3 regions of the Lysinibacillus sp. K60 genome follow, and region 2 is predicted to be linked to each of the others. Evidence: riboswitches for the same ligand, from Rfam matches in the RefSeq annotation. Region 2 holds a riboswitch; each other region holds the start of a gene.

Region 1 (5,549 bases), on a different contig from region 2:
CGAACAACCAGGCTTAGGGGCTAAACCAGAAGCTGTAGAGCGTATCGTTTTAGGTACAGGTAAAGTGATGATCGACTTAGCAGAGCGCGTGAAAGACGGCGAAGGCTTCGATCACCTACACATTATTCGTGTAGAACAACTTTACCCATTCCCAAAAGAGCAAGTTGCTGGTATCATTGCTAAGTATCCTAATGCAAAAGAGATTGTTTGGGTACAGGAAGAACCTAAAAACCAAGGCTCATGGAATTATGCATTAGAAACATTATACGAACTTTCAGAAGGTAAAAAACTTCGCTATGTAGGCCGTCCTGCAATGAGCTCAACTTCTGAAGGGGATGCAGATTCTCATAAAGCAGCACAAGCAGCTCTTATTGAAGAAGCGGTTGCTGAGCCAGTAAAGGTTAAATAATCATATATCAATTTTTGAAACCGGGCTACTTGCCCTTAAGCAGTAGCCCTTCTATGTGCGTCATGCACGTTAATCAAAGGAGGAAATGAAAGTGGCTGAAATTAAAGTCCCTGAATTAGCAGAATCGATTACAGAAGGTAGTATCGCACAGTGGGTAAAAAAAGTGGGCGATCGCGTTGAAAAAGGTGAATTCATCGTTGAACTTGAAACAGATAAAGTAAACGCTGAGATCATTTCTGAAGAAGCAGGTGTATTAACACAAATTTTAGCTGAAGAAGGCGATACTGTACTAGTTGGTCAAGTTATCGCAGTAGTAGAAGCAGGCGAAGGCGCAGCAGCAGCTCCAGCGGCAGCACCAACTGAGGCAGCACCTGCACCTGCAGCGCCACAAGCAGCACCTGCACCAGTTGCAGCAGCTCCAGTAGTAGAAGAAACTTCTGGTGAGCGTGTAGTTGCATCTCCAGCAGCACGTCGTCTTGCACGTGAAAAAGGTATTGACCTTGCAGCGGTATCTCCAGTAGATCCACAAGGACGTGTACGTGTACAAGATGTAGCAGCTCACGGTACAGCACCAGCTGTAACGCCAGCAGCAGCACCTACATCCGTAGCAACTTCAGGTGGCCCAGTAGTATTCACACCAGCAGCTAATTCTGACCGTGTAACAATTGAAAAAATGAGCCGTCGTCGCCAAACAATTGCAAAACGTTTATTAGAAGTTAAACAATCAACAGCAATGTTAACAACATTCAACGAAATTGACATGACAAACATCATGGCACTTCGTAAACGTAAACAAGAAGAGTTTGTAAAAGCAAACGACATCAAACTTGGTTTCATGTCATTCTTCACTAAAGCTGTTGTTGCAGCACTGAAAAAATACCCATACGTAAACGCTCAAATCTCTGGCGATGAAATTCATTTAAATAACTTCTTTGATATCGGTATTGCTGTATCAACTGAAGAAGGTTTAGTCGTACCAGTTGTACGCGATGCAAATAGTAAAAACTTTGCAGAAATCGAAAAAGATATCGCTAACTTAGCGACAAAAGCTCGTGATAAAAAATTAGGCTTAAATGACATGGCTGGTGGATCATTCACAATCACAAATGGTGGTGTATTCGGTTCATTAATGTCAACACCAATTATGAACGGTACGCAAGCTGGTATTTTAGGTATGCACTCAATTGTAAACCGTCCAGTTGCAGTAAATGGTGAAGTTCAAATCCGTCCAATGATGTATGTAGCACTTTCATACGACCACCGTATCATCGATGGTAAAGATTCTGTAGGATTCTTAAAAACAGTTAAAGAATTAATCGAAAATCCTGAAGATTTATTATTAAATTCATAATGCCATTAAACCCTGCGAACAATGTTCAGCAGGGTTTTTTGTATGATAAAAGGAATTGACCGATTCTATGCTTGAATGAGTACGAATGTTATATCGTTTAGAGGAGCAAAGAAAGAAAAAACGCGACTTTTCTCACATAGAGAACATACTCTATAATAAATATTTGTTGTAATTTTCAGAAATATCAACAAAAGTTCAACGATTTAAAGTGGAAGCAGAACGCATAATATCCTAATATTGTCATTAGTCAGAAAAATGTTAAAATCGTCTTGACGAACATATTAGTTTTATAGTAGTATCAAAATATCAATTAAATAAACAAACCTCACGAATTGTTACCAGTGAGGTAGAGGCGCGGTATTTATTAGTTCATTGTTGAGTAAAAGCAAGCGAAGACGCAATGAAGAAGGAAATATCGCCGAAGTATAAAAGGAGCTCGTACTTTTATACTGGGTCTGCAGTGAATAAGTGCAGGACTGTCCTAGTAAATGGATTTCCAGATTTACTAGGTTGTGCTATCTCGGAAACATGGAAATTATAGTGAGGATTTGGGCAACTGTCATAAAAGGTAAGACCTAAGTTCAATAAACTTAGGTCTTTTTTAGTACAGTTGTCTTATTTTTTTACAGAAAAGGGGAGTTTTTCATGAAAAGAAAATGGTTGTTAGTAATGATCTCTATCATGACGGCAATTGTGCTAGCTGCATGTGGCACAAGCGACAAAAAAGAGGGCGGTTCAAGTGATGCTGGAACTGACAAAGAAGAAGGCGGCGGTGAATTCCGAATTGGCATGGAGGCTGGCTACCCACCGTTCAACTGGACACAGCAAGACGATGCGAATGGCGCAGTGAAAATTGCGGATAATGCAGAATATGCAGGTGGCTATGATGTACAAATGGCAAAGAAAATCGCTGAAGGTTTAGGCAAAGAGTTAGTCATTGTTAAAATGGAGTGGGACGGATTAGTTCCAGCGCTACAATCGAACAAAATTGATGCAATTATTGCAGGTATGTCACCAACAGAAGAACGTAAGAAAACAATTGATTTTACAGAAAACTATTATACTTCTGATTTTGTTATGGTTATTAAAAAAGGTAGCAAATATGAAGGCGCAAAATCGATTCAAGACTTCTCAGGTGCTAAAATTACATCACAATTAAATACATCAAACTACACAGTTATCGATCAAATTAAAGGCGTAGAAAAGCAAACGGCAATGGAGAGCTTCCCAGCAATGCGTGTGGCACTAGAAGCAGGTAAAATTGATGGCTATGTAGCTGAACGTCCAGAGGGCATTTCCGCTTCTGCAGCCAACGATAAATTCACATATGTAGCATTTGAAGAAGGCTTTGATACAGACCTATCAAATACTTCAATTGCTGTAGGCTTACGTAAAGATGACGCAAATCGTGAAAAAATCAATGAAATCCTAAAAGGCATTTCAGAAGATGATCGTCAAGCCATTATGGAAGAAGCTATTTCTCAACAGCCCGCAGCACAATAATGATAGGGCACGGACTAGCAATTAGTCCGTGCATGATCATTTCATCATTATCAAAATGAGAACCTCTCTACATAATGATAATGTCCTAGCGTGACAAATCATAGAATAGTAGAAAGAGCTAGGACACAAAAGAAATAAACGAGCAAGATGACATTGTTAGGAGGAACATCATGAGTCTTGAATGGATACTTTCAATTATTGAAAACAACTGGCAAATGTTTTTACGAGGTGCGTATTATACGTTACTGATTTCGAGTATTAGTACAATTATTGGTGCATTTATCGGATTTTTCATCGGAATTATGCATACGATTCCAGTTCGTAAAAAAGGTGTGAAATTTTATAGCTTAAAGCTCATTAATTTTATACTAACATGCTATGTTGAATTTTTCCGTGGTACACCAATGATTGTACAAGCTATGGTTGTCTACTACGGATTAGATATCGCATTCGGTATCGATATGCACTTTATTACAGCAGGTATTTTAGTCGTTTCCCTCAATACAGGGGCCTATATGGCAGAAATTGTTCGTGGCGGTATTGTATCTATTGATAATGGTCAATACGAGGCAGCATCAGCAATTGGCATGAATCACTTCCAAATTATGCTTCATGTAGTTTTACCACAAGTAGCGCGTAATGTTTTACCAGCAACAGGTAACCAATTAATCATGAATATTAAAGATACAGCCGTATTAAATGTCATTGGAGTAACGGAATTATTCTTCCAAACAAAATCAATTTCGGGTAACAACTTCCGTTATTTCGAATCATTCTTCGTTGCATGTGTTCTTTATTTCATCATGACATTTACCGCATCTCGCATCCTTCTTTATGTTGAAAAACGTCTAGATGGTCCTGATGCCTATCAAAAAGAACAAAAAGAAGCTGTATAGGGGGACGCACAAATGGCAGTCATTAAAATCGAACATTTAAGTAAATCATTTGGACGTAACCAAGTGTTAAAAGATGTGAATTTCCAAGTGGAAAAAGGAGAGGTAGTTTGTTTAATTGGCTCCTCTGGCTCTGGTAAATCCACATTGCTTCGTTGCATAAATTTATTAGAAACGCCAAGTGGCGGTCAAATTATTTATAAAGGGGAAGACATCCTAGATGAAAAGCACAATATTCAAGAATATCGTACACATTTAGGCATGGTGTTCCAGCAGTTCAATTTATTTAACAACCACAATGTCATAAGTAATTGCACAGTGGGCCAAATCAAAGTGTTAAAACGTTCGAAAAAAGAAGCAGAAGAAACGGCGCTTAAATACTTGAAAATCGTTGGCATGGATCAATATGTGAATGCCAAGCCTCGTCAACTCTCAGGCGGACAAAAGCAGCGCGTGGCCATCGCTCGTGCCTTATCAATGAATCCTGATGTTATGCTATTCGATGAGCCAACATCCGCATTAGACCCAGAAATGGTGGGTGAGGTGTTAAAGGTAATGCGTCAGCTAGCAAACGAGGGCAATACGATGCTCATTGTGACACATGAGATGGAATTTGCCAAAGAAGTAGCAGATCGTGTTGTCTTTATGGATAAGGGTGTAATTGTGGAGGAGGGCCCTCCAGCACAAGTATTAGTCAATCCACAACATGAACGTACGAAGGAATTTTTAAAGCGTACATTAAAATAAGCACAAAAAAGTGAGTCCAACCTGTTGGACTCACTTATTTTCTAGAATTCCATTCTGCATAAAGTACAAAGCAGATTGCGAATGCTACAGCAATGATAAAAAACCATTGCGGTACTCCACCAAAACTCATCATAACACCTCAAATATTCATTTTTTTGGATAGAATAGGTATAGTATTTCTTTTTTCTCCACAAAAGACCAAAAATATTATAAAATAAACAATAGACATTAGCTTTTGCTAGTAAAGAGAGGTAGAGAGAATATGTTACATTTAAAATGGAAAGATGCGCCAACATTACGAACGGTTACTTGCAAACATACAAATGCATCGAAATACTTAGTATCAAACGTATTAACTGTAGGGAAAGAGTATGAAGTGAAAAATGAAACAGAAGAGTTCATTTTTATCATCGACAACACAGGTAATGTCGGTGGCTACTATAAAGAATATTTTGAATAAAAACAAACAGGGTGGTTCAGAACATTTGCTGAGCCACCCATTTTTTTGTTAATCTCGCTGATAGCTGCTAGCACCCGCCACATCCTGTAGCTGCTGTTTCTCTTGTTCAGTTGCGGTATGCAGGGCAAAAACATCTTTAATTGCTGTTTGCAGTTCTTGCTGTGTTTCTTTAAACTTCGAAACTTG
Region 2 (5,549 bases):
TTTCCATTACTGCGGTAGCATCGTTGTAACTTTCTGCCCCGCCTGTTGCTGTAAAGTTAATGAACAGGTGCATCGTTAAAAACAGACCTACTGGAATGATCCCAAGTAGAGAATGTAAGCGACGCCATAAAAACTCTCGATCTTTCGACAAGACTGTTACCCCCCTTAGTACTTAAAATAGCACAACAAAAGAAGTCATCATTTTGTAAATGATACTTCATTGACTGTGTATTTCATCATGGTACAATATTATGACATGTTTATTGTACTCTCAAGAGCTACGAGCGTCAAGGCAACTCGGAGTTTTTCATAGAGCTTATTAAAGAACTAATCTAGTACATGATGCGTCGTTTTTTCTCGAAAAATCTATCATTACTTTATTACCGTTAAATTTTAAGAAAATTCTAAGAAAGAAGGATAACAATGTTAAACACTCCATCTCCTACAATCTCATCATTTGGCTATGAGATCATTCGTGATCATATTCTATCTTCTATACTCGGTAAACATGAAGATGACGTCCTTTATTGGGCAGGTAAAGAGCTTGCTCGCAAGTTCCCATGTAAAAGTCAAGATGAACTTATCGCATTTTTCGCAGATGCCTGCTGGGGTACATTAGAACTCATAAAGGAATCAAAAGATGGACGTATTTTCCAGTTGACAAATGACCCTGAAATTCTGCAAATAAAGCAGCGTAGCTTTAAACTTGAAGCAGGATTTATAGCAGAGCAAATTCAACTAGCTAAAGGCTACCTGACAGAATGCTATAGTGAAAAACGGGAAAAGCAACAATACGTCATGTTTACAGTCAAATGGGACGTTAAAGAACGTATTATGAATACCATTCCCTCAGAATAATTAAAAAGGATTGTCTCCCATTAAAGAATGGGATGACAATCCTTCTTTTTTCTTCCTTTTATTTCGGTCAATTACATAAAATGCTGTTTCTTCTATTATTATATGTAAAGTGCTTGCTCTAAATTAAACTCATCATGGAGAGCATTAGCTGCTTGGATCATATCATCCTGTGGTACAACAACGGACACTTTTATTTCAGAAGTACTAACCATTTTTACAGGGATATTTTCGCGACGTAACCGATCAAACATACGAGCGGCAACGCCTGGATTGGAAGCCATGCCTGAACCAATAATAGAAACTTTTGCTAGTCCAATTTCGAAGTCAGCAAAACTAAATCCGAGTGATAATTTACTATCCTCTAAAACACGTAATGCTTCCGCAAATTCCTCTTTTAAAATGGAAAACGATACAGTTGGCTTCAACCCATCAATAATGGCTTGGACAATAATATCAACATTAATACGGTTCTCTGCAAGCACCATAAATATATCTGCTAATGAAGCATTGGAAAAAGCATCATACCCTACTGTTAAACGAATAATATCTGATTCAAATGCAACACCACGAACGACTGAATTTTTTTCCATTTCCACTTCCTCCTTCAATAAAGTGCCTACTGATTCTATTAAACTGGAGCGTATAATAACAGGCATTTGAAATTTTTTCGCTAACTCCACCGCACGAGGATGTATGATATGAGACCCTAAATTAGATAACTCCAACATTTCATCATAGGAAATTTCCTGTAGCTTTTGGGCATTTGTAACATATCGTGGATCTGCTGTATAAACACCATCCACATTTGTATACATATCTACTCTCTCCGCTTCCAATGCTATGGCAAGTGCAACAGCAGCTGTTTCAGCTCCACCTTTCCCAAGCATGGTGATATTGTGCTCTTCGTCAATCCCTTGTTCTCCAGCAATAACCACAATTTGTCCCTGTGCAAAGTGTTCTTCCATTCGATTAATATCTATATAGTCGATACGAGCATGCCGATACATACCATCCGTATGTATACCAGCTTGCCATCCCGTTAGAGACACAGCCTCATAGCCTGCTTCCTGCAAAGCGATGGCAAATAAAGCACTAGATAATTGAGAGCCAGTTGACAACACTGCATCTAATTCTCTTCTCGACACATCGTCAGTTAGTTGGTGTACCATCATTTTCATCTCTTTCACAGTGTGTCCCATTGCTGCAACGACCACTACTACATCCAATCCTTTGTCCTTTTCAGCAATCGCTTTCCTAGCAGCCTCTTGGATTTGTTCAGTAGAAGCTAATGCAGCTCCTCCAAACTTCATCACGATTTTAGCCATTTCTTTCGTTCTCCCTTCCAGTTCATGTATTTCACCAAATTATGGGGGGTAAAACAGTTTCTAGAAAACTAAAAGGCAGCCTTCACATAACGTGAAAGCTGCCTATAACATGTACAATAATCGTAACTTGCGCATGTGTGATAGCTCTCCGAAACGTTTAGAATCGACAGTCTTACATTTCTTAAATGCAAAACCAGTACAGCAATGGAACAACAATACTGTACTTCGGCAAGCTCCCCTTTCACACAATATCTCTGGACTTGTCCATCCTCCATCGTGTTACTCTTGAATCTTGCACCTCTATCATCACTTTAAAGTGAATGTATTCAATTCATTAAGCCTTAGCGTAAACAAACTAGTTACACAGTTGGCTCTCCATAACATTGAAAACAATGTTATTTATAACCATAGCACATGCCTATTCCTTTGACAATGATTGGTGCTGAAAATAGCTAAAAATTTGGCTTGCTAAATTAGCAGGCATCCCAGCCTCCTGTAATGCTAGCTCGCTCGCCTCTCGAATTTTTTTGACTGAACCAAAATGTTTAAGCAGCTGTTGCTTTCGTTTTGGTCCTACCCCTTCAATATGATCTAATACAGATTGAATGGCATGCTTCTCATGCTGTTGACGCAAGAAGGTAATAGCAAAGCGATGGACTTCGTCTTGAATTCGTTGTAATAAATAAAAGCCATCACTTGTACGTTTTAAGCTAATCACTTCTGGTGGATCACCAAACAATAGCTGAGATGTATTATGCTTATCATCCTTGGCTAAACCAGCAATCGGTATAACAAGACCAAGCTCATCTTCTAGTACTTCACGGGCTACTTCCATTTGTCCCTTACCACCATCAATTAAGACTAGATCTGGTAATGGTAGTCCTTCCTTTAAAACACGTATATAACGACGACGTATAACCTCTTGCATTGCACCGTAATCATCATGCTTGGCTGCTGTACGCGTTTTATATTTTCGGTACTCCTTTTTTGCAGGCTTCCCATCAATGAAAACAACCATAGCAGACACTGCATCCGTTCCATGCATATGACTATTATCAAAAGCTTCAATTCGTAAAGGTACACTAATACCCATTGCTTCACCAAGTGCCTCACAAGCACCAATCGTACGTTCTTCCTGACGCTCTATTAGCTGGAATTTAGCTGCCACAGCAATTTCAGCATTTTTGGTAGCTAATTCAACCAATTCCTTCTTTTGACCTCTTTTCGGTGTGAGCACTTTAATTTCTAATAATTCTGTTAAGATAGCTGCATCAATGGCTTGTGGAATAAAAATTTCTTTTGGCTTAATATGCTCTGGCTTTTCATAAAAGCGCCCAACAAATGTTAAAAATTCTTCCTCTGCATCTTGATAGATGGGGAAAATTGAGACATCACGCTCAATCAGCTTTCCTTGGCGCACAAAGAAAACCTGAACACACATCCATCCTTTTTCAACAGCATAGCCAAATACATCTCGATTTGTTGTATCACTTGAAACTATTTTTTGTTTCTGCATAACCGTATCAATATGGGCAATTTGGTCTCGGAATTCCTTCGCTCGTTCAAATTCCAGGTTTTCTGCAGCTACTAGCATTTTAACTTCAAGCTCTTTTTTGACTGCCTCCACACCACCATTTAAAAACTTCGTCATATCCTCAATCATTTCTTGATAAACCTGACCATCAATTTCCTTCACACAAGGTGCTAAGCATTGACCCATGTGATAGTACAAGCAGACCTTGGAAGGTAATTGAACACATTTGCGCAGCGGATACAATCGATCCAATAGCTTTTTCGTTTCACTTGCTGCATAGGCATTCGGATAAGGGCCAAAATATTTAGCCTTATCCTTTTTTACCTTCCTTGTCGTAATCAGACGAGGATGTTTTTCATTCGTAATTTTTAAATATGGATAGGTCTTATCATCCGTTAACATGACATTATATTTTGGATCATGTAATTTGATGAGATTCAGCTCTAAAATAAGTGCTTCAATATTTGAAGACGTCACAATATACTCAAAATCTTCTATTTCACCTACAAGCCTTTGCGTTTTCCCTTCATGTGTTCCAGTAAAATAAGATCGTACACGGTTTTTCAGAACTTTTGCTTTACCGACATAAATGATAGTCCCTTGTCGATCCTTCATCAAATAGCAGCCAGGTTGATCTGGTAAAATATCCAGTTTCCGCTTTATTAAATCGTTCATTACCTACCTGCCCCCCTACGTAAAAATTCCCCTCATTAGAATAATGTTAGTTATTTTCTATATTATATAACGAAAAAAAGCCGAACACATCAATTGATGGCTCGGCTTTGTGAACTTCATTCATTACGCATGTTTTGCGATAAATGCTTCTAAAGCTTCTTTTGGTTGGAAGCCTACTGTTTTGTCAACTAATTCTCCATCTTTAAATAATAGTAAAGATGGGATTGACATAATTTGATACTGAGCTGCAGTACCTTGGTTATTGTCAACGTCAACTTTTACAATTTTAGCCGCACTACCTGCTGCGTCCATTTCTTCAAGAACTGGCCCAATCATTTTACATGGTCCGCACCAAGCAGCCCAAAAGTCTACTAGTACTAACCCTTCTTTAATATCATCTTGGAACGTAGCATCTGTTGCATGTACAATTGCCATTTGAAATCCTCCTTAAGCTTACTATGATTGTAGTATAGCATGGATAAATTCACTTGAGCGAACAATCTGCCTACAATGTATTTTTTATGCAAATCTGTGTCGAAAAATCAATACACAGTCATTAATTGGCTTGATAACGACCTTTCAATACATAGGTTAACGTAATAAAAAGGTAAATAGCTAACGTAATGCCTGTCACGATTATCGATGTGGTAAAAATAATCCCGATGAGAATCGCACTTAATGCCAGTATAGCTACCCAAGTAGTATAAGGGAACCATTTAACTTCATAGGCACTTGTGTGTTCTGCTTGTTTTTTACGTGATTTTAAATGTGCAATCGCAATAATTAACCAAATAAATAACACAGTATAACCAAGTGATCCCATTAGAAAATCAAAGGTTTTGCTTCCCGCATATAAAGATAAAATGACCCCTAAATACATCGCTAAAGTACACATTAAAATAGCATATACTGGTACTTTTCGTTTCGATAAATAAGCAAAGATTTTAGGCACACGTCCATCTACAGCCTGTGTATATAGTACGCGTGATGAACCATACAGTCCTGAATTCATTGATGAAATAATGGCAAGTAACACAACAGCGTTCATAATATGGTCTGCCCCTGGAATACCAACCATTTTAAAAACCATGACAAATGGGCTTTCAGGAACCCCATTTACTTCATTCCAAGGAATTAAGCTTACGATAATAAAGAAC
Region 3 (5,549 bases), on a different contig from region 2:
ACAGGTGGATGATCGTGCTCCTCAAATGTTTGTAATTCCTGAAGAAAATGTAGTAGAGGTTTCAATCCGCCATCCAGAGTCAATCGATGTGGAGAAATTAGGAATGAAGTGGTATGCTGTACCTATTATTTCGAGTATGCGTTTTCAAATGGCTGGAATTGATTTTCAAGCAGCTCCATTTAACGGCTGGTATATGGGAACAGAGATTGGTGCACGAAATTTAGCAGATCATGATCGTTATAATATGTTACCTGCAATTGCAGAGATTTTTAATCTTGATACAACCAAACAAGCGTCTCTTTGGCGTGATCGTGCTTTAGTAGAACTTAATATTGCTGTTCTTCACTCATTTAAAGAAGAGGGTGTGAGCATTGTTGATCATCATACAGCAGCTCAGCAGTTTAGATTGTTTGAGGAGGCTGAAAAATCAACAGGAAGAGAAGTTACTGGCAACTGGACATGGTTAATCCCACCAATTTCCCCTGCCACAACTCACATATTCCATAAACCCTATGTAAATATATATCATACACCAAATTATTTTTATCAAAAACCATGCTATTAGTGTAAAGGAATTGTTTACTTTCAACACTTTTGATGAGAGAGGGCTTACTATGTTAGATCAGCAAATTCCCAATATCCCGTGGAGACAATTGACGACACCTTATGGTAGAGGTACAGCCATTCCTAAGCTGATAGAACAGGAGCAATACACACAACTAGCTGAATTAATCGAACATCAAGGTACACTGTGGCAGGTGACACCATGGGTTTTGCTTGTCCTGTTAAAAAAGCTTACTAGTAAAAAATTAGAGGTTGTCTCCTTACAAGAAATACAATTATATTTAGCTGTGGCACATGCTATTACGAAAGATTATCTCGACCCAGTCAATACTGTTAAAAATATGCAGGAGCTATTAGACGTCAACTATTTATGGATAGAAAATGAGGACAATGATGAGCAGGAGTGGGAGGAAGAAACGCCAAAGGGCTATGGAAAGCAAGCTTTTGTAGGCTATTACTATTATAGTTATTTGCTTTTACAAGAGGCTGTTCCTATTTTTTCTACTATAACAGCTCGTAATAATGAAGCATCAGAATGCCTTGCTGAATTGCTAACATTAATCCAGCAACTCGACAATTAAGTAATGTGTAAACACTATATAGAAATAAAGCAGATGGAGGAAGCTGAACCACCTGCTTTATTTAATTTTAATGCACATATTCATTCTTAGAAGCTCTCATTGAGCAAAAGAAGAGTAAAATTGCCACAACGACAAAGAGCCATCCCGCAATATTCCAACCACCAAATAAATCATGCAAGTAGCCAAAAAGAATAGGACCAATTGCGGCAAATAAATAACCCAAAGATTGTGCAAAGCCTGATAAATCTGCTGCTTCAAATGCAGTACGAGTACGGAGAGTGAAGAACATCATTGCTAGGGCGAATGAAGAACCACCTGCTAACCCTAGAAGAACCATCCACAGGACCCCAAGACTTGTCCATTCCATGACAACTCCAACAAAGCCTACTAAATAGAAGGATGTAAACATCAATACAAGTGGGCGTTGAGAAGTCATTTTACCTGCAATAATAGGCACTGCCAAAGCCATTGGTACTTGTGAGAATTGCATGATTGAAAACATCCAGCCAGCTTTATCAGGCGCTAAACCTTGAGCAATATAGATCTCAGGTATCCACGCTGCTGTTGTATAGAATAATAAAGACTGTAAACCCATTGCCCCTGTGACAGCCCAAGTAACAGGTGATTTCCATAAAGGTGTACTGGTCTTTTTAGATGTAGTAACTGGTTCTGGGTAATTTGACTTTAGTTGAGGTATCCAAATTAGGATTGTAATTAGAACGAGTATGAGTGCAATGGAAAGCGCACCTTGCCAGCCTAACGATGAATTAGCTATCGGATAGCTAATACCAGCTCCAAGGCCAGCAGTAAAATTCATGGACATGGTGAAAAAGGCCATTAATAAACCCACATGATATGGAAATTTCAATTTTAATAATCCTGGAATTAGTACATTTCCAAAAGAAATGGCTACGCCAATTAACACAGTACCCAATAGAAGTAATTCTGTCGTACCAAGTGAACGTAGGACAATTCCTAAGGCCAAGAGAAAAGTTGATAAAAATAATGTTAGCTCAAGCCCTAGTTTGCGTGCTACAACTGGTGCAAATGGAGATATAATAGCAAAAGCCAGCAATGGAATTGTTGTTAGAAAGCCAGCCACTACATTAGATATTCCAAGATCTTCACGGATAAAGGATATAATTGGACCAACAACAGTTAGTGGCATTCGTAATGTAGAGGCTATAAAGATAACGCCAAAGACTAAAAGTAAGGTTGTTCCTTTCCAGCTAATTTTTTTACTTGGATAACTAGTGGTATGATCATTTGTAGTCAAAATAAATCCCCCCTAATAATAACCATTCTAATTGAACTACTATAACACTTTATCACACTATTAAAAATAGTAGAAGATTCATAAAATACGGAACATTTCTTGCGGTATTGAAATGTCTATGGTCTTATGTTAGTATAATAAACATCATAAATTTAATAATTATATGCCTCATGTTTGTATTGAGGTAGAGGTCGCGATATTTATAAGTATGCTAATTGAAATGACAAGCATTGATGAGATTAGCTGAAAGGAAATATTGCCGAAGTGTGAGGGGACTTGAAAACCTCATGCTGGGGCTGTCTCCGAAAGGAACAGAACTGTCACGTTTGTACAACGTGTTGAGCTATCATGTAGGAAAAACTGAGGATTAACGTAGCCATCACAGTGTATATGTGATGGCATTTTTTTGCCTCATAAATAGGAAGGAAGCTATATCGTGAGTGAAATAAAAGTAAATCAGCTCGGACATAAAGCGCCGAAGCTGAAAAAAGAATTAAAAAGCCGTCATATTACAATGATTTCTTTAGGCGGTACAATTGGTACGGGGCTATTTTTAGCCAGTGGAGGTGCTATTGCTCAGGCAGGGCCTGGGGGAGCATTGCTTGCCTATGCTTTAATCGGTATTATGGTGTATTTTTTAATGACAAGCTTAGGGGAAATGGCTGCCTATATGCCATCATCAGGTTCATTTAGTACGTATGCAACCAAATTTGTAGATCCCGCTTTGGGCTTTGCATTAGGCTGGAACTACTGGTATAACTGGGCAATCACCATTGCTGCCGAAATTGCTGCTGTGTCATTAATTATGAAATATTGGTTCCCAGATAGCTCATCAGCACTTTGGACAGTATTATTTATTGCTGTTGTATTGACGTTTAATTTACTATCCGTAAAAAGTTATGGTGAAAGTGAATATTGGTTTGCCATGATTAAAGTAGCAACGGTTATTGTTTTTATTATCATTAGCTTACTAATGATTTTTGGTATTTTAGGTGGGCAGGCTCCTGTAGGTTTTACTAATTTCTTTGTTAGTGATGGGCCATTCCATGGTGGCTTCCTTGCTACATTTGGTATTTTCCTAGCTGCAGGATTTTCATTCCAAGGGACAGAATTACTAGGAATTACAGCTGGTGAAACAGATAATCCTGGTAAAAATATTCCGAAGGCTGTTAAATCTGTATTTTGGCGTATTCTTTTGTTTTATATTTTAGCGATTGGTGCAATCGGGATGTTGATTCCATTTACAGACGAACGTTTGTTATCAGAAGATATCGCAGTATCACCCTTTACACTAGTGTTTGACCGTCTAGGTATTGCCTTTGCTGCTTCTTTAATGAATGCCATTATTTTAACGGCTATGCTGTCAGCAGGAAATTCAGGACTATATGCATCTTCTCGTATGCTATGGCAATTAGCAGTGGATGGACATGCACCTAAATTTTTTGCAAAGCTAAGTCGTAGAGGTATTCCGATTTATGCACTTATGGCAACATTAGCTGTAGGCTGTTTAGCATTTTTGGCATCCTTCTTTGGCGATGGAGTGGTTTATATCTGGCTATTAAATGCTTCTGGAATGTCTGGCTTTATTGCATGGCTAGGTATTGCGTTTAGTCATTATCGTTTCCGCCGAGCGTTTGATGCACAGGGCTTAGATCCAAGATTATTACCTTATAAAGCCAAATTATATCCGTTTGGACCACTATTTGCTTTTACAGTTTGTATGATTGTAGTCATTGGACAAAATTACACAGCCTTTACAGGCGATAAGATTGATTGGTACGGTATCCTTGTTTCGTATATTGGGATTCCATTATTTTTAGCATTATGGTTGGGCTATAAAATAAAGCACAAAACAAAAATGCTTCCACTTAAAGATTGTGATTTAAAAGTTGAAGATTAAATAATAGAGCTGTTCTGTAAACCTAAGAGCGATGGTTTATGGGGCAGTTCTTTTTTCAACACTCATAAACAAAATCTCTCTAATCAAACATCATAAATATGGTAATGTAATATACATATGGAAATTGGGTTTTGATAGGAGAGGTGCATGATAGTGCAAAAACATATCTTACTGGTAGAAGACGATGAAGCCATTCGTGAAATGGTTGATAATTACTTAACGATGGAAGGTTTCAATGTCACAACAGCGACTAATGGCGAAGAGGCATTACATAATTGTTTGCAAAATACCTTTGATTTGGTCATCTTAGATATTATGATTCCTAAATTAAATGGTTTGGAAGTATTAAAGATTATTAGAGAGCAGGCAGCACTTCCTATCATTATTATGTCTGCAAAAGACAGTGATGTTGATAAAGCATTGGGCTTAGGATTGGGGGCAGATGATTATATTGCTAAACCTTTTTCTATGCTGGAGTTTTCAGCACGTGTAAAGGCTGTTATCAGAAGAGCTACGAAATACTCTAGTCAAGCTGAACAAAAGCAAGAGGTCCTCGAAATTGATAATTTAAAGATAGATATCGTTAATTTCTCAATAACAAAGAGCGGACAAGAGATAAAGCTGACATCAAAGGAATTTTCCATTTTAAAATTGTTTGTGACAAATCGTCACAGGGTTTTTACCAAAGAGCAAATTTATCAGATGATATGGAAAGATGCCTATTACGGAGATGAAAATATTATAAATGTACATATTAGAAGACTACGTGAAAAAATAGAAGATGATCCATCAAATCCTCAGTATATTAAAACTCTATGGGGAATCGGCTATAAGTTTGAGGGATAAAAATATGATGATATTTCTATTAATAATAATTGTATTGCTAATCGGGGTCCTAATTTTTCAATGGAAAGTCAAGAGGGAACAAGAACGCGCTATCCAATACATTCATAGTAAACTACACGTAATTGTGAATGAACAGACGTATGAAAAGATTCTAGTAACAACTACAAATTCAGAAATTCAACAGTTACTTATTAAACTGAATACGTTGCTAGATCAACATCAAAAAATCCAGGCTACACATCGAAAAATGGAAAATTCCATGAAAAAGATGTTGGCCAATATTTCGCATGATCTTAAAACACCTTTAACCGTTGTACTTGGCTATATTGAAATGCTTCAACTTCAAAATGCGATGAGTGACGAAGAACGCCAACGATTACTT

Evidence for each region. Region 2 has a riboswitch for lysine ahead of HCH28_RS10800 (aspartate kinase). Riboswitches for the same ligand answer to the same signal wherever they lie in the genome.
Region 1: it holds a riboswitch for lysine, as region 2 does, so the genes downstream of both, HCH28_RS16135 (transporter substrate-binding domain-containing protein) here and HCH28_RS10800 (aspartate kinase) in region 2, are expected to answer to the same signal.
Region 3: it holds a riboswitch for lysine, as region 2 does, so the genes downstream of both, HCH28_RS23540 (amino acid permease) here and HCH28_RS10800 (aspartate kinase) in region 2, are expected to answer to the same signal.

Annotation. Positions count from the first base shown of each region.
Region 1 covers NZ_JAASJR010000007.1:129,461-135,009, reverse strand. Annotated here, with positions in the region: gene HCH28_RS16145 (2-oxoglutarate dehydrogenase E1 component) at 1-409, shown strand, start outside; gene odhB (2-oxoglutarate dehydrogenase complex dihydrolipoyllysine-residue succinyltransferase) at 501-1,760, shown strand; lysine riboswitch at 2,100-2,286, shown strand; gene HCH28_RS16135 (transporter substrate-binding domain-containing protein) at 2,406-3,263, shown strand; gene HCH28_RS16130 (amino acid ABC transporter permease) at 3,434-4,159, shown strand; gene HCH28_RS16125 (amino acid ABC transporter ATP-binding protein) at 4,172-4,903, shown strand; gene HCH28_RS16120 (DUF6501 family protein) at 5,166-5,363, shown strand; gene HCH28_RS16115 (toxic anion resistance protein) at 5,412-5,549, opposite strand, start outside.
Region 2 covers NZ_JAASJR010000004.1:90,416-95,964, forward strand. Annotated here, with positions in the region: gene HCH28_RS10790 (succinate dehydrogenase cytochrome b558 subunit) at 1-151, opposite strand, end outside; gene HCH28_RS10795 (YslB family protein) at 424-858, shown strand; gene HCH28_RS10800 (aspartate kinase) at 957-2,183, opposite strand; lysine riboswitch at 2,317-2,494, opposite strand; gene uvrC (excinuclease ABC subunit UvrC) at 2,602-4,392, opposite strand; gene trxA (thioredoxin) at 4,516-4,827, opposite strand; gene HCH28_RS10815 (amino acid permease) at 4,949-5,549, opposite strand, start outside.
Region 3 covers NZ_JAASJR010000018.1:2,614-8,162, forward strand. Annotated here, with positions in the region: gene HCH28_RS23525 (nitric oxide synthase oxygenase) at 1-565, shown strand, start outside; gene HCH28_RS23530 (hypothetical protein) at 615-1,145, shown strand; gene HCH28_RS23535 (CynX/NimT family MFS transporter) at 1,213-2,421, opposite strand; lysine riboswitch at 2,599-2,775, shown strand; gene HCH28_RS23540 (amino acid permease) at 2,858-4,321, shown strand; gene HCH28_RS23545 (response regulator transcription factor) at 4,475-5,167, shown strand; gene HCH28_RS23550 (sensor histidine kinase) at 5,172-5,549, shown strand, end outside.